3 regions of the Shewanella sp. ULN5 genome follow, and region 1 is predicted to be linked to each of the others. Evidence: predicted binding sites of a transcription regulator. Region 1 holds the regulator's gene; each other region holds the start of a gene.
The links. The regulator sigma-54, encoded in region 1, starts transcription at its own class of promoters, with help from an activator protein. The targets are predictions, from matches to a motif close to GTTGGCACGNNNNTNGNNT.
Positions count from the first base shown of each region.

Region 2: the regulator sigma-54 is predicted to act here: its motif matches at 2,603-2,621, upstream of flgF (flagellar basal-body rod protein FlgF).
Region 3: the regulator sigma-54 is predicted to act here: its motif matches at 3,141-3,159, upstream of ORI98_RS03920 (DUF3192 domain-containing protein).

Region 1 covers NZ_JAPJEE010000012.1:78,756-84,640, reverse strand. The annotation lists gene ORI98_RS12565 (KpsF/GutQ family sugar-phosphate isomerase) at 1-841, shown strand, start outside; gene kdsC (3-deoxy-manno-octulosonate-8-phosphatase KdsC) at 844-1,410, shown strand; gene lptC (LPS export ABC transporter periplasmic protein LptC) at 1,407-1,967, shown strand; gene lptA (lipopolysaccharide transport periplasmic protein LptA) at 2,041-2,541, shown strand; gene lptB (LPS export ABC transporter ATP-binding protein) at 2,538-3,269, shown strand; gene ORI98_RS12540 (RNA polymerase factor sigma-54) at 3,421-4,908, shown strand; gene hpf (ribosome hibernation promoting factor) at 4,935-5,222, shown strand; gene ptsN (PTS IIA-like nitrogen regulatory protein PtsN) at 5,225-5,668, shown strand; gene rapZ (RNase adapter RapZ) at 5,665-5,885, shown strand, end outside.
Region 2 covers NZ_JAPJEE010000001.1:184,037-189,921, forward strand. The annotation lists gene ORI98_RS00765 (flagellar basal body P-ring protein FlgI) at 1-317, opposite strand, end outside; gene flgH (flagellar basal body L-ring protein FlgH) at 328-1,002, opposite strand; gene flgG (flagellar basal-body rod protein FlgG) at 1,013-1,801, opposite strand; gene flgF (flagellar basal-body rod protein FlgF) at 1,813-2,556, opposite strand; gene flgE (flagellar hook protein FlgE) at 2,807-4,180, opposite strand; gene flgD (flagellar hook assembly protein FlgD) at 4,240-5,028, opposite strand; gene flgC (flagellar basal body rod protein FlgC) at 5,053-5,469, opposite strand; gene flgB (flagellar basal body rod protein FlgB) at 5,472-5,870, opposite strand.
Region 3 covers NZ_JAPJEE010000002.1:407,684-413,568, reverse strand. The annotation lists gene queF (NADPH-dependent 7-cyano-7-deazaguanine reductase QueF) at 383-1,237, opposite strand; gene syd (SecY-interacting protein) at 1,292-1,942, shown strand; gene ORI98_RS03930 (Zn-ribbon-containing protein) at 1,953-2,726, opposite strand; gene ORI98_RS03925 (hypothetical protein) at 2,726-3,052, opposite strand; gene ORI98_RS03920 (DUF3192 domain-containing protein) at 3,231-3,617, shown strand; gene ORI98_RS03915 (DUF2789 domain-containing protein) at 3,623-3,862, opposite strand; gene ORI98_RS03910 (GNAT family N-acetyltransferase) at 4,016-4,642, shown strand; gene ORI98_RS03905 (DUF962 domain-containing protein) at 4,653-4,982, shown strand; gene ORI98_RS03900 (LysR family transcriptional regulator) at 5,143-5,885, shown strand, end outside.

The DNA.
Region 1 (5,885 bases):
AAAAGTCATTGTCATGGGCATGGGAAAATCAGGTCATATTGGCAATAAAATATCGGCAACCTTTGCCAGTACTGGCACACCCGCATTTTTTGTTCATCCTGGGGAAGCCAGTCACGGTGATTTAGGGGCTTTGGCAAAAAATGACATTATTCTGGCCATATCTAACTCAGGTGAATCAAGCGAAATACTCACACTGATGCCAGTAATACAACGTATGGGAGTACCTGTTATTGCCGTTACCGGTAAACCTGACTCCAATATGGCAAAATTAGCCAAATTACATTTGTGTATTGAAGTGCCAGAAGAAGCTTGTCCGTTAGGGCTAGCACCAACATCAAGTACCACAGCAACTTTAGTCATGGGTGATGCGCTCGCGGTAGCCTTATTACAAGCAAAAGGTTTTACCCGTGATGATTTTGCCTTATCCCATCCGGGTGGCTCTTTGGGCCGAAAATTACTGCTTAAAGTAAATGATGTGATGCATCAGGGCAACGACTTACCCTTGGTTAAACAGGATATCTGTATTACTGAAGCGCTGTATGAAATATCCAATAAAGGCTTAGGCATGACAGCCGTTGTCGACGATAACAATATATTAGTCGGTATTTTTACCGATGGTGATTTACGTCGTGTGATTGACGCTGAAGTGAACTTGCGTACCACACCTATTTCACATGTTATGACCAAACACTGCGTGACAAGCCCGGCTAACATCTTGGCTGCACAAGCACTGCAAATTATGGATGAGAAAAACATCAATGGTTTGATTGTCGTAAATGAACAACATCAACCAATTGGCGCATTAAATATGCTCGATATGGTTAAAGCAGGGGTAATATAAACATGACAATTCAAACGCCAAGCCATCAAGGTTTTTACGGCCCAATTAGCGATGATATTTGGCAGCGAGCGAAAAAAATTAAACTGCTGATTTGTGATGTTGACGGCGTATTTTCTGATGGCCGCATTTATTTGAATAACAGTGGTGAAGAAACCAAAGCTTTTCACACCCGCGATGGTTACGGTGTTCGTTCAGCACTAACAAGTGGAATAAATGTAGCCGTTATTACCGGACGTAAATCTCAAATCGTCGAAAACCGCATGAGCGCTCTGGGTATAAAAGATATTTATCAAGGTGTTGATAATAAGTTTGTCCCGTATGAAGCATTAATCAAGCAATATAACGTAGCTGCAGATGAAGTCGCTTATATCGGTGATGACATGGTTGATTTGCCAGTTATGAAAGTGGTTGGTTTAGCGGTTTGTGTTGCTGATGGCCATCCCTTTGTTCGTATGCATTGCCACATGACAACACACATCAAGGGCGGTCATGGCGCATTGCGTGAACTCACAGATTTACTATTGTTAAGCCAAGGCAAATTTGAAAATGCCCACGGTATGAGTATATGAATCGTACCACACTCGCCATCTGTGCATTCTTTGGCTTAGCGTTAACTTTGTACTGGCAGGTACAGGATAAACGCAACAAAATGGCACTGGTAGTAGACACACGTATTGAGCGGCCTGATTTTGTCGCTGATGACCTGCATACTACAGAATTTAATACGCTAGGTTTAGTCGACAGTAAAATGAGCGCTACACACATGGAGCATTACTCCATGACTAATACGACTTTATTTACTGACCCCGTATTGCTACTTTATCCACAAAACGGTAAAGCGCAATGGCAAATAACCGCAAAAAACGCCACGCTTGAACAACAGACAAATAAAGTCAGTTTACAAAATGATGTAATAATCAATGCCATTGACATTGAAGAGCCGCTACAATCGCTCGAAACACAGCAAGTCACCTTTGATTTAGAAACCATGATTGGCCGCTCTGAAGATCCGGTTATCATTAAAGGTAATGGTTTTTTAATTAATGGCTTAGGATTATTTGCCGATCTCAATGCAGAAGAAATTACCTTGCTCAGTGAGGTAGAAGGAACATATGAACCACATTAAGTTTTTATCCAAATCACTCTGTAAGGTCAGTGTTCTTGCAACATTTGCTATCGCGGCACTGGCGAACAACGTCATGGCCAAAGAAGGCGATCTGCAACAAGAGCTGAAAATTGCCGCGGTAAGCCAACGTGCGGACATTAAAAATAACCAGATTATTTTTAATGGCCCAGTAAAAATCACCCAAGGTAGTATTAATATTAATGCCGATGAATTACGCGCATTTTCAGCTGAAAATGGCCAAACTAAAACGTTGATTGCTATTGGTAATCCCGCAACGTTTTCGCAGGAATTAGATGATGGTCGAATAGGCACCGCCAGTGCCAATGAGATCCGCTACGACCTAGCCACGACAGGTTTATTATTAACTGGCAATGCCAAGTTAGATCAGGCCGGTAGCAAAGTGACGGGCAATGTTATTCGCTACAATATCACCGCCCAAGAGCTGATTGCAGAAAGTACCGGTAAGGGAGAAGACCGTGTTATTACCATCATTCAGCCTGAAAACTTCCAAACCGAAGATGTACCGAAACAAAAACTTCCTGAAATTCCGTTAAAAAAGCAAGGTAACCAATGAGCCAAATTACCTTAACCGCTGAAAATTTAGCTAAAAGCTATAAAAGTCGTCAAGTTGTAAAAAGTGTCAGTTTAACGGTAAAAACCGGTCAAATTGTCGGCTTGTTAGGTCCTAATGGCGCCGGAAAAACCACCACCTTTTATATGGTGGTAGGTTTAGTCAAAAGTGATAACGGTCGTATTTTAATTGATAATGATGATTTGACTGCAGATCCAATGCATTTACGTGCTCGCAAAGGAATCGGCTATTTACCACAAGAAGCGAGTATTTTTAGAAAGCTAACCGTTCATGACAACATTATGGCCGTTCTGCAAACGCGCAAATCATTAAGCCAGGATGAACGAATTCAAGAGCTGGAAAGTCTTTTAGAGGAATTTCATATCACCCATATTCGAGACAGTTTAGGCATGTCCCTTTCTGGTGGTGAAAGACGTCGAGTTGAAATTGCACGTGCATTGGCCGCAAATCCTAAGTTTATCTTACTCGATGAACCTTTTGCCGGTGTTGACCCCATTTCAGTTATTGATATTAAAAAAATTATTCAACAACTGAAAAGTCGTGGCCTTGGAGTGCTCATTACTGACCACAATGTTCGCGAAACCCTTGATGTTTGTGAGCGCGCTTATATTGTCAGCCAAGGCAATCTCATTGCCGAGGGAACACCTGATGAAATACTCAACAATCAACAAGTACGAGCAGTATACTTGGGCGAACAATTCAAGCTATAGTTAATGTAAGCACAACAGATAGATGCTTTGAAAATACCAACACTTCAGTAAGCTTTTATTGTGGTGTTTCACAATGTATTTAAACAACATTTGCGAAATACACTCGTGTGAAACGGTGTAGCAAACGGAAATCTTCTAGGGATCAGCAGTAATGAAAGCGTCACTCCAACTTAAAATGGGTCAACATCTGACTATGACCCCACAACTGCAACAGGCGATTCGTTTGCTGCAGTTATCGTCTTTGGAGTTACAGCAAGAAATTCAACAAGCATTAGACTCAAACCCTTTGCTTGAAATGGAAGATGAATTTGCAGAATTTAACAACAAAAATGACCAACAAAAAAACCAATCAGAAACTGATTTTAGTGAACTAGTCGCGCCAACAATAGAAAAAGACACCTCAAGCGTTGATACAGCAGAATCGATGACAAAAGAGCAAATGTCTGATGATTTGCCTATGGATACGACCTGGGATGAAGTGTACACCGCATCTCCGATGGCCAGTTCTGGATCGGGCAGCATGCCAAGCGATGACATGCCTTTTCAAGGTGAAACCTCAGAAGGTTTGTACGAACACCTTGAATGGCAGAAGAATCTCACTCCTTTTTCTGATACCGACCTAGCCATTGCCACCGCCATCATCGATGCCATTGACGACACAGGTTATTTAACCCAAAGCACCGAAGACATCTTAGAAGCAATGGGAGACGAATCGGTTGAGCTTGATGAAGTTGAAGCGGTACTGAAACGTATCCAACATTTTGATCCTATTGGCGTTGCCTCTCGCGATCTCCGTGAATGTTTGCTGATCCAGTTAATGCAATATGATCCCAATACACCTCACATTGATAACGCAAAAGTGCTTATCAAAGATTATTTAGATTTAATTGCAGGCAGAGACTTTCGCACATTGATGCGTAAAACCAAGTTAAAAGAAGATGAACTTCGTGAGGCTATTGAGTTAATTCAATCTTTGAATCCACGCCCTGGTTCGATGATCACCCCGCAGGATGATGAATATGTTATCCCCGATGTTTCGGTGATGAAAAAGAATGGTCGTTGGGTTGTTGAATTAAATCCTGACAATATGCCCAAAATTGGTATAAACCAGCAATATGCGGCGATGGCAAAAAGCAGTAAAAGTCAGTCTGACAGCCAATTTATTCGCGGTCACTTGCAAGAAGCTAAATGGTTTATTAAAAGTTTAGAAAGCCGCAACGACACCTTATTAAAAGTGTCCAATTGCATTGTCCAGTTCCAACAAGGTTTTTTTGAGTATGGTGAAGAAGCCATGAAACCTATGGTACTGAATGACATAGCTGAAGCGGTAGAGATGCATGAATCAACTATTTCGAGGGTCACAACTCAAAAATACATGCATACTCCGCGCGGATTATTCGAATTAAAATACTTTTTCTCTAGCCACGTCAGTACCGACGACGGCGGCGAGTGCTCATCAACAGCAATTAGAGCCTTTATAAAAAAACTGGTTGCTGCCGAAAACCAAAAGAAACCATTAAGCGACAGTAAAATGGCGGATCTTTTGGCTGAACAAGGGATTAATGTTGCACGTCGTACTATCGCGAAATACCGTGAGGCGATGATGATCCCCCCCTCAAACCAGCGTAAGAGTTTATAATCTACCTAGGCAATTGGAGGATAAATATGCAAATAAATTTAACAGGTCACCATGTTGAAATTACTGAATCATTACGCGAATATGTCACGATAAAATTTTCAAAGCTTGAACGACATTTCGATCAGATCCATAATGTGCATGTCGTGTTAAATGTCGAAAAACAACAGCAAAAGGCAGAAGCAAAAGTCAGCTTAAATGGCGCTGAAGTATTTGCAGCTGCTGATCATGCCGACATGTATCATGCAATAGACGCCCTGATCGACAAACTCGATCGTCAGGTTATTAAACACAAAGAGAAACTATCTAAGCATTAATGATGGAACTTAGTACCATCCTGCAGCCGGAATGCACCTCCTGTGCCTCACCGGGCAGTAAGAAAAAGGTACTGGAACTTATCAGCGATTTAGTCGCTGCCCAGTACCCATCCCTTTCTTCGCAAGAGATTTTCGAAAGCCTAGTGGCCAGAGAAAAAATGGGTAGCACAGGAATAGGCTCTGGCATTGCAATCCCTCATGGTCGATTGACGACCATCGAACACCCCATTGCGATTTTTATTAAATGTGAAGAACCCATTCCATTTGATGCCATAGATAAACAACCCGTTGATTTGTTATTTGCCTTATTAGTTCCAGCGGAACAATGCCAACAACACCTCAGCACTTTATCTTCGATGGCAGAAAAGCTATCAGATAAACTTATTCTCAAGCAGTTACGTAAAAGTAGTAACTCCACTGAACTCTATCAGGTTATCACTGCATGAAATTAGTTATTGTATCGGGCCGCTCTGGTTCAGGTAAGTCTGTCGCACTAAGGGTATTAGAAGACCTTGGTTACTACTGTGTCGATAATTTACCTGTGGCATTGATTGGAACATTATTGGACCAGCTTACTGGCAGCCGCGATCAAATAGCGATTAGTGTCGACGTACGTAATATTGCCGACCAAGGAAAAGTACTACAAGAACAACTTGCTAAGTT
Region 2 (5,885 bases), on a different contig from region 1:
ACGTCAAGAGTTTGACCTGGTTTGATAAATGCTGGCATATCCGCATGAACAGCAACCACAGCTACGTTTTTAACTTTAGGTCTAACAGAGTCAGGTAAATTTATGCCAAAGTTTTTTAGCATGGTTTTAAATGTTTGCTCTGTATATCGGGTTTTTTCACCGGTTCCAGGTAACCCCACAACAATACCGTAGCCCACTAGCTGGTTATTACGCACCCCCTGTACATTGGCAATATCTTTGATTCGCTGTGCATCAACAGGTGTAGCGATAACCATACATGCTGTCAATAACATGGCTAAAATTGGTTTAATGTTCATGTCATACCCCTTAGAAAGGCCACCACTCACCCATAAAGAACGAGCTTAACCAGCCCACTTTTTGAGTGTCGGCAAAAGTGCCTGTACCGCTATATTGAATTCGGGCATTTGCTACTCGCGTTGATTCAATGGTGTTGTCGGGCGTAATATCTTGGCTACGAACAATGCCGGTAACACGAATAAATTCGTCACCATTGTTAATCGATATCCACTTTTCGCCCCGAATAACTAAATTACCGTTACCTAAAACTTGCATCACATTGGCTGAAATACTGCCATCTAAACTGTTAGATTGATCGGCATCCGCTTCACGCTTGGTGTTCATGCTATCGGAGTAACGTAAATCTAACGGCACCCCTTTAATCGTGACGTTGCCACCACCTGCGTAAATGGGGTCAACACTTAAATCACTGCCTTTTTTCAATTCATTATTAGCGCTCTTTGTCGCTTGGGTAGACTCTTTAAGTACCACGGTAATAATGTCACCAACTTTATGGGCGCGAATATCTGAATACAAACTGGATGCTTGCGAGTCCATATAAATAGACCCCGTCGCCACAGTTTGAGTGCGTGGCTCATCTGGATAAACCGGCGCATAAAACGGATCATCAGGGATCGGCTTTTTCTGAGTAGAACTACAACCGACCAACAGCAACATGGCTGCTAACGCTAGGTATTTACTCATCGCCGCCCCCTTATAGGTTTTGGTTAACGTAAGACAACATCTGATCTACCGCTGAAATCACTTTTGAGTTCATTTCATAGATCCGCTGACTTTGAATTAAATTCACCAACTCTTCAGTCACGTTGACATTAGATGTCTCTAACGCGCCCTGGCGAATTGCCCCTAAACCATCTAACGATGCTGTTCCTTGAATAGGTGTGCCACTGGCACCGGTTTCGGTATATAAATTTTGACCTAAAGGATCTAGCCCTGATGGATTAATGAAATCTGTCATGGTTAGCTGGCCGATGGTTTGACTGTCTGTCGCCCCGGCTAACTTCACTGACACTTCGCCTTCAGCTGATACAGTAATACTCATCGCATCTTCTGGGATCGTAATCGGTGGCTGTAATACATAACCTGATCCTGGTGTTACAATCTGTCCGGTATCATCTAGGCTAAATTGACCATTACGGGTATAAGCAGCTGTACCGTCAGGCATTTGAACTTCAAAAAAACCAGGACCTTCAATCATTAAATCTAACGAGTTGTCTGTCGTTAGCATGTTGCCCTGAGTAAACATTTTTTGAGTCGCGACCACTTTAGTACCTGCGCCTAAATTTAAGCCGTTAGGTAATTTGGTATTGTCAGCACTGATCCCACCGGCCTGGTTGATAGTTTGATAAAGCAAATCTTCAAACACCGCGCGGCTTTTTTTGTAGCCGATAGTACTGGCATTGGCGACGTTATTAGAGATCACCGCAATATCAGTTTGTTGGGCGTCTAAACCCGTTTTACTAATCCACAGAGCTGGATGCATAATTAAGACTCCTAACCAATTCTTAATAACGACGAAGAAGCACGATCGGCTTCTTCCGCATTTTTCATCATTTTGACTTGCATTTCGTACTGGCGTTGAATGTCGATCATCGCCACCATTTCATGTACAGGATTAACATTACTGCCCTCAATGGCACCGCTTTCTACTTGAACCATAGGGTCTTTAGGGGCGGGTAATCCTGACATTAAGCGAAACAGACCATCTTCACCGCGCATCATTTGGTCGTTACCCGGATTAACGAACTTTATCCTGGCCACTTCTTCAATCACTTCAGCAGTTGCGCCTTGAGGCCGGACGGAAATAATCCCTTCTGGTGAAATTTGCACTTTATCAATAGGAAGCGGTAACACAATCGGCCCTGCATCGCCCATAATCGGGGTATTGCGACTATTGATAAGCAAACCCGTATTATCAAATTTCAAACTGCCTGCTCGGGTATATGCTTCTGAGCCATCGGCAGCCTGCACCGCAATCCAGCCATCACCTTTTATGGCAATGTCTAAATCACGTCCGGTACTTTTAATTGGACCTGAAGAAAAGTTAGTGCCTGGGCTTTCAATCATCGAAAACACGCGAGTCGGTAAGCCTTCACCAAACGCCTGCATCGCTCTTGCTTGGGTCATGTCAGACTTAAAACCATCAGTGTTGGCATTGGCTAAATTGTTAGCACGAACCGCTAAAGCATTCATGCCTTGTTTAGCGCCGCTCATTGCAACATACATAAATTTGTCCATCTGCCGCTCCGTCAATAATTCTTCAAGTAAAGATATTAACTAGTTAATGCAAACAGAGTGCCAATAATTAAAGTGCGTGTAAGACGTTGATTCTATGTGGTAGGAAGGGGTTGTCGCGAGGAAGATTAAATATACAGTGTCAAAAAAACACCTGTTAGATTTATTCAGGCTTATGAGCCACTAAAATAGGCAAGGTGTTGCCGCTGATGGCAACACCTCTATCTATAATGGTTGTTTAAATAGCCTAAAATTATCTGATCTGTAACACGGTTTGGTTTAAGGTGTTGTTCACTTCAAGCGTTCTAGAATTGGCCTGGAAGTTACGTTGCGCAGAAATCAAATCCACTAACTCAGTGGTTAAATCAACATTCGACTGTTCAAGCGCTGAAGAACGAATACTACCAAAAGTACCACTATTAGCCTCACCCGCTAAAGCAGGGCCAGAATCCAAACTGGCTTTCCAAGATGTATTACCCACTTGAGTTAAGCCTTGCTCATTGGCAAATCGCACTAGGGCTACTCTTGAAAGTGGTACAGTAGACCCGTTACTGTAACTTGCAGTAACCAGTCCATCGGCACCAATACCCACATTTGTTAAACGCCCAACTGTAGTTCCGTCTTGAGTTAACTCAGTTACTTCGAATGGTGATGCATATTGTGTTGGATTATTAAAGTTAACAGTAATTTCTTGAGAACCATCAGCACCGGGACCTAATACATTGGCGCCGCCAACACCCAACACTTCAGTTTTTATTACCGCAGGGTCGCTACCGGTATAAGCGCCTGCATCATTAAATTTAATCACGGCACCTTTCCAACCAGAAGCATTCACTGCGCTTCGGGTATCATTTGGAGCTGGATCAGGTTGACCATCACCATCTGTATCAATTTTATACTGCCCTGCCGCACCATCTAAACTTACCGGTTTGCCATCGACTGCGTAATAAGCAACCCAGTTACTTTCACCGGTATATGACCCATCTTCAGGTTTAATAAAGTAAGTGGTCATAATATGTGATTCACCCAATGAGTCATAGATTGTTACAGAGGTTGAATTATTAAATGTATCGGGATTTGTTGGGTCAAAAGCTGCAGGGTCTAGTGCTGACTCTCCTACATTTAGATTCATTTGTAAACCGACTTTACCTGACATTACCGGGCTACCAGCAGTATCAGGGATTTTAATCGGCTGGGTGGTAGTTAAACTCACTGAAGTTGAATTACCATCTTTATCAACAGGAAAACCTTGTAAAAAATTACCTGCCGAATCAACCATATAATTTGCAGAATCGACCTTAAACGCACCAGCACGAGAAAATGACTGATCACGGGTGCCAAGCTCAGATGAGGTGACAAAAAAACCGCCACCACTGATCGCCATATCTAATGAATTACTGGTAAATTGCAAGCTTCCCTGGTGAAATTGTTGTGCGACCTGAGTGGTCGTTGTACCACCACCCACTGCCGTTTTACTGTTTGAGAAGATTGAATTAGCGTAAACATCCGCAAATTCGGCACGTGACTCTTTAAAACCAATGGTATTGACGTTAGCAATATTGTTGGCTGTGGTATTTAAATCTTTTTGAGCGGCTGCGATACCACTTAGTGCGATGTTAAAAGACATATTTCACCTCAAATAATCAGGTTTTCTTAAATGACAAATTATTGTCACAAGTTAAATTGTTAAGATTCAGATACCGCGAGTACGTCGGTCAACTTAATGCCGCCAATCCCACGTAAATTCAAAATAGCGCCAGTTGCGGCAGTACCTAGTGAAACACTAGTCACATGGGCATATGTTGACACAGGTAAGTCTTGTGATTGCCCATCAACTTTACCGCTCGCTTTAATGGAATAACTTCCCTCAGCGACAGGCTCACCATTTTTATCTAATCCATCCCAGGCCACATCCACATTGCCGCCTGCACTGCCATCAATTTCATAGGTTTTAATCAATTGACCAGCTTCATCTTCTATTCGAATCGTAATCTTATCAATTGCTTCTGGTGTACTTACCACACCTTTTATTTCAGAACTGCCTGCGGTAATTGCACCTGTATCAGATGGGATTAACACTTTACGTCCCACTAAACTAGACGCTTGTAAAGCTTGGCTAGAACTCATCACACCATTTAAATTCAGAATTTCTTTATTTAAATTAGCAATACCATCTACCGTTGAAAACGAGGCCATTTGTGCAATCATTTGATCATTATCAACCGGCTTAAACGGGTCTTGCATCGAAAGCTGTTGGCTGAGCAGTGCAAAAAAATCTTCCTGCTTAAGCATTTGATCTTTCGCTTCAGGCGTTTCCGGTTTTTCTGGTAAGCGAATACCATCTAGAAAAGGATTACCCGTACTTGTGGTAGTCGAATTTGACTGCACAGTGTTTTTACTTACCGTACCGGTATTCGTTGATGTCGATGCCTGTTGCGGCAAAGACTGACTGCTATAAGGATTAACGAGGCTCACAACTTACCTCCTACAATAGTCATGTTATTTACCCATTCTAAGTGTTTGTTGCAGCATAGATTTAGCGGCATCAGCTACTTGAACATTCATTTGATACGAACGTGACGCTGAAATCATATCGGCCATCTCTTCCATGACATTCACGTTTGGCTTGTAAATAAAGCCATCTCCATCAGCCATTGGATGATCTGGTGCAAATTCTTTCATCAGGGGCTTATCACTTTCAACAATGCCACTGACGTTAACGCGATGGGCACCAGATTGCTGGTGATTCGCTTTTGCCATTTCAGCTTCAAAAACGGGATGACGTGCTCGATATGTTTTATCAATGCTACTTGATACAGAGTCAGCGTTGGCGATGTTACTTGCAGTGGTATTGAGCCTGACAGACTGAGCCGTCATACCTGAACCCGCTACATCAAAAATATTAAATAAGCTCATAGTTAATCACCTCGCAATGCTTTACGCATTCCAGAAAACTTACTTTCTAAAAACCCCAATGACATTTGGTATTCAAGAGAGTTTTGCATAAAGGCGGATTGTTCTTGCTGCATATCGACCGTATTGCCATCACCCGTATCAGGCTGATTGGGCACTCGAAACTTTACATGCTGCTGACTGAGTGCAGTTAAATCGAAATGTTTTTCGTTGGAAGAACTCATCGTCAAACCTTTTTGACGAGAACTTGCTGCTTGCATCGCAGAGGCAAAATCGACATCACGCGCTTTATACCCTGGGGTATTTGCATTCGCTATGTTGCTTGATAATACTTCAGCGCGTTGCGCCCTAACACCCAGAGAGTATTGATGTACCCCAAGTGCATTATCAAAATTAATCGCCATAAAATTGCCTCCATC
Region 3 (5,885 bases), on a different contig from region 1:
ATGTAACTGAGCAAAGTTAGTTTAGTCTGTATCAGCAATTTGTAACACTTTATACCCAATCAACTTGAAGATGCTCGAATTCAGGTTGTTTGGGTATATAACAAAAAGCCGTCATCAAGATAAATTGATAACGGCTGTTTATTCGGCGCAGAGCTTATTGGCTAAAGTTCTATCAAGATAAAGCTAGCCAATTGTTAAGTGAGCTTACCATCGCCAGTATGACAACATCATTTGATTAATGGCTAATGCAGCCGCTAAGTAAATGATTAACATTTCTTCTGGTTTATCAATCAGTATTTAAAGCGGTTTTTTACAATAAAGTTGCTGATAATAGACTGCTACGACGCAGAAACCTTATCGCGACAGATTAACAGTGCCTAGTTTATTGCCTCGCTAAGCGATTTGATTCCGGCGGGTGTTCAAAATCACTGCGGTAAGGATTGATGTCTAAACCGCCTCTGCGGGTATAGCGAGCATAAACCGTCAATTTTGAACAACCACAATACTTTTTCAAATCAACAAAAATGCGTTCAATGCATTGTTCGTGGAATTCATTGTGTTGACGGAATGAAATTAAATAGCGAAGTAAACTTTCGCGGTTTATTTTCGCTCCTTGATAGCGGATCATCACGCTACCCCAATCTGGCTGCGACGTAATTAAACAATTTGATTTTAACAAATTTGAATTTAAGGTTTCTGCTACGTTCTTTTCTTCAGTGCTATCAAGTAAATAATCGGGATTAAATCCATAGTCATCCACTTCGATATCTAAGTCATCTATGCAAGTACCTGGTAATTCAACAATGCGTTCAAGATTAAACTGCTTCGGCTCAATTACTTTGACTGAAACCTCACCTTGGGCGCAATCCGACAGGTCCTTCTTCAGGGTTTCTTCAACCACATCGACACTGTCAAATTTGGTTTGATTGAAGCTATTTAGGTACAATTTAAATGACTTAGATTCAATTAAATTGATGCTATTGATGTCTAATTGCACTTCAGCTATCGCCACCATAGGTTTACCTTTGCTATTCAGCCAAGATAATTCATAAGCCGTCCAAATATCGGTGCCATGAAAGGGCAGTTCACCGGTTAATTCAATTGCGTCACGGTTAAGTTTACGCGGGACCCCTTGCAGCAGTGATGCATCATATTCAGCTTGATATGCAGTAGATTGCCCTAAAGTTAAGCCTTTAAGCGCTTCTGCATCACTATAAGGATCGTGATTTTGTGTCATCTAATCGGTTTCCATGTCAAAATATGGCTTTATTATAAACCACGAGAAGCACTAGTGTCTTGTTCAAACGCACTTGAAATTTTTATAAATAAGTATCTTATTGCCTATCAAGATGCTTTATCAGAGTTGCCCCGTTATTATGCCATGGGAGAAGATTCAGCCTGTGTTCAAGGTCAGATAAGTGATGACCATGACAAGGCTGTATTTTTTACGCCATTTAAGCGCAAAGCGTGTGCAGATTTTCATAATGTTGAACATGCACTCACATTATCGCTTCATACTGATATTCATGCGTTTTACGGGCAGTTTTATAGCGCACCGTTGATGTTCACTTCTGAATGGGGTGAGGGCGAATTACTACAAGCATGGAACCAGCAAGACTTTGAGTATTTACAGCAAAATATGATTGGTCATTTGATGATGAAGAAAAAGCTGAAACAGCCACCGACCTGGTTTATTGGTGTGTTAGGTGATGGCGATCAAATGCTGACGGTGGATAATGAAACCGGAGCCGTTTACATTGAAATTCCTGGTGAGAAACCCGCGGACAAATTAGCCGATTCGCTTGAGGTTTTTTTAACGACTATTACTCCAAGAATAACGCCGCCAGTTAAGCCAGACACCTCGGAAGATGCACAATGGCAACATCCGGGTATTTGGCAACGTATCAAATTAATGTGGCAATATTTATTACGTAAAAAGTAATCCGCGGATATTATTGATGATCCCACGATAGGTTAGAAATAATCCGGCAGGGTTCACAACGAAACTGGAACATATCGAGTAAAGGGCTGTCCAGTTTCCATTCTGCACTGCCACATTTAGGGCAAGGTCTATTTAATTCACTTTGAAGGCTTTGCCCACCCACACGGTACAAATAATAATATGTTGGAATTTGGGTCAAATATTCAATTCTGCCTCGTATGTCCCAACCCCGTCTAAACATATCGCTGTCGACTGAGCTGATCTCATCCAGTGCAGCAAACTCGGCTTTTGTGGCCGCCGCCATTTGTAATTCATCGCATGCTTGCCATTCACTTTGCCATTTAATAATGCGTTTATGGTCGCCATTAAATGTCGCGGGGATCTGGTAGAGGGGAATAGGCAGTAAATTGCCACCGCTTCTGAGGGGGGAGCACATATGTACGTAACTGGTATAAAGCAGTTGCCAACTGGCGGGCTCTGTATTACTGACTTCTGAGTTGATGTCTTGGCCTATAAACTTTTCTCTTGGCGCGAGCAGTTTAGCTTCTGTTAAGCCGCTTAATGTTGCTTTAACCCAAGGGCTATTATGCCTATGCGCTAAACTGGTTTTTTCTGGCATCATTAAGCGTACTTTAAACTCGCCATCATTGTATGCCACAGCAAATTCACGTCCTAGAATTTGTCCGTTAGCCCTTAATGCCTCTAAGTATTGATTAATGGCTTTTTCTGCCAAACTAATCGTGGTATCGGCAAAAGGTTCAAAACGTAATTCAATTACAAACATTATAAGGCCTTGTCTTTCAGCTGTTGCTCTAGAAGTGCAACTCGTTGAAGTAATTCATTCAATTGTTGCTGCATGACTTGTTGTTGCGATGCAATCACCTCAAGGCTAGGGTGTTCATTTGCTGTAACCCCAAGTTGTTCTGGTGCAACAAAGTCAGCAATGGTTTGCCATTCTGATTTTGGTAATGCTTTAAATTGCTGAAGTCCTTGAACAATGATTGGCATGGGGATTTTTCCCACTCGCCCTTTGATTAGCGCAACACTGGGTGTGTGACCATTGATGGCGATAGATTTCGCCGCCGAAATAACGTGTTCAATTGGACTCATAAATGGTGAAAAACCTCAGTTGTGGGTGGTGTAAATAACTAACTTTGTAGCCTGTTCAATATTAGCCCTTTAAAATCAATTGTTTAAAGTTGGCATAAAAATCGCATTCCGATAAGTCACACATTGAGTCAGATACGACTTAAACATGATTCGTTTATTCTAACAAAAAGGACATCACATGAAATCAAATTTGATTAACGCAGCATTGATCACCGCTATATCTTTAGGCTTGAGTGGTTGTGTATTAAACGTGGGCGACCATGAATCAGGTAAGAGTCACGATTACTGGGAAGTACAACAAGAAAAAAATCGTACTAGTTTGACCAAGCTATCCTTGGGGATGACGTTTGAACAAGTTCAGATAATTATGGGCACGGCTGATTTCAGTGAAGCATTTGTCAGTCAAAATAATGCTCAGTCAGATCAAGAACAAGTGAAAGTGTTATTTTATCGTACACAATGGGCTAAAGGCGATGGTAAAACGACCAAAGATGAATGCACACCGATTGTATTTAAAAATAATGAGTTAATTGGTTGGGGCGACGCCGCTTACAAGCAAATTTAATCCATTTAAGGTTTTTTATTTCTCAACATAACGTCCAATTGGTCTATCACTTCAGACCATTGGGCGTCTTCATTTAATGCTTCCAATAAAAACGTTTTTTGGGCAGACGTCCAAAATGGCGCTTCCGTTAAATGTGTTTCTGCTGGCAATTGATGTACCTCGATAAAATGGGCTATATCAGCAGATTTATTTGATAAACCCAGTTGTTTAAATAAATGTGTTAAATCAGTTTTTGTCGTATCCATGATGCTTTCCTTGCCCCTTGAAGTTTAGTGCACTTTGTTACTATAGAGTATTATTTACTATTCAGCTTGTACTAACTTAATTTGGTGATTGTTTCAATCTTGTTAACTTGCTAAGTTAGTTTTGAACGTAAAATAGTCAAGGAACAAACAATAATGGAAAATCAGACCTTGGAACACTACAAAGCAGTTTATTTAACAGCAGAGGATTTACGTGTCGCGGCTTCAATTATTTACAATGCATATTATGATGATCCTTTTTTTCTAGAAGTATTTGGTCGAGAAGATAGCAGTGTTTATGAGCAGAAGTTAAGAGCGGCAATCCGTGAAGAGTTAAACACTTTATGGCAACAAGATCAGCCATTAATTGGCTTATTTGACGGTGAAAGGTTGATTGGCGTTGCGTGTGTTATTACCCAGCAAATACCTATTGGACAGTCGCGATACTGGCATTGGCGTTTAAAAATGGTGTTAGGTACTGGCTGGAAATCAACCCAGGGTTTAATGGAAAAAGAAACCTGTTTATTGAGCCATCTTCCTTCTGAAAAATGCGGTATTTTGCAGTTTATTGCGTTAACACCAACGGAACAAAAAAAGGGTAATGGGGCTAAGTTAGTTGAAGCCGTATTAAGTTGGTGTGATGAGCAGCCGAATTTAGAGGGTATTGGCGTATTTGTTAATGATCCAAAGCATCATAAAGTTTTCTCCGCTCAAGGTTTTAATAGTTTAGCCAATGTAACTATTGGGCACGTTAAAGGCGAAATTTTGTTTTATGCCAAATGAGGCTGGTGGAATGAATAAACGATATCAAAGCTTTAAAGAATTTTACCCCTTTTATTTATCCCAGCACCAAGATCCTATATGTCGGCGATTACATTATCTCGGCAGCACGATAATTGTGGTGGTGTTAATTAACACATTCATTAACCAACATTGGTGGCAATTAGTCTGGTTACCTTTTATCGGCTATGGTTTTGCTTGGTTAGGGCACTTCGTGTTTGAAAAAAATCGTCCCGCAACATTCACTTATCCGCTATATAGCCTAATGGCCGATTGGGTCATGTACTGGCAAATGTTAAAAAACACCCTGGTGAGTGTCTTTGCTAAAGAGAATAACTCGTAAGTTGAGATGTTGTAGCCTTTAAAGCCTTTAAAGCATTTAATGTTAGCGACGGTGAAATGCTGGCCACGGTTAAGTTAAACTCTATAACTGAATAATAAAGTGTTATCGTTATCCGTAATGTTGATAATCTTTCAGAATATATCCAAGTGAGAATCAATAGATGCTAAATCAACAATGGCTAACCACATTTATCACGTTAGTGGAGCTCGGCCACTTTACACAAACAGCTGAAAAGCTTTTTATGACTCAGCCTGGTGTCAGTCAGCATATAAAAAAGCTTGAGCATCAGGTGGGGTGCGCCTTAATCAACCGCATTGGTAAGCGATTTGAGTTAACCGAGGCCGGTATTGCTATCTACAAATATGCATGTGATCTACAACGTCAACAACTGGAGTTATTAAGCCTTTTAAATGTGGATGAGCCTTTTGCAGGTGAGTGTAAAATTGGTTGTTCAGGCTCAATGGCGGCGCTTTTATACCCTTATTTGATTAAAGAGCAGCAACGTTATTCTGGGTTAATCATGCAGCTTGAGGCTGGCCCGAATAAACGCACTTTGGATGGCATTTTATCTAATCAATTAGATTTAGGAATTGTGACCCAGCAAGTACTGCAACCTGAACTGGCCAGTATTGATATTGGCAAACAGTCTTTGTGCTTGGTTATCCCCAAATGTGTATCGGGTAAAGCTATTGATGCTAAAGTCAATTTTGAATTACTCAGCCAACTAGGGATGATAGATCACCCTGATGCAACTTTTTACTGGCAGCAAATAAGTTCAGCGTATTTTAGTTCTGAGTCCGGAAAAAATATTAGAAAATCAGGATATGTTAATCAGTTGAATCAAATTTTATTGCCAGTGGCAATGGGGTTAGGTTTTACAGTACTACCTGAGTTTGCTGTGAG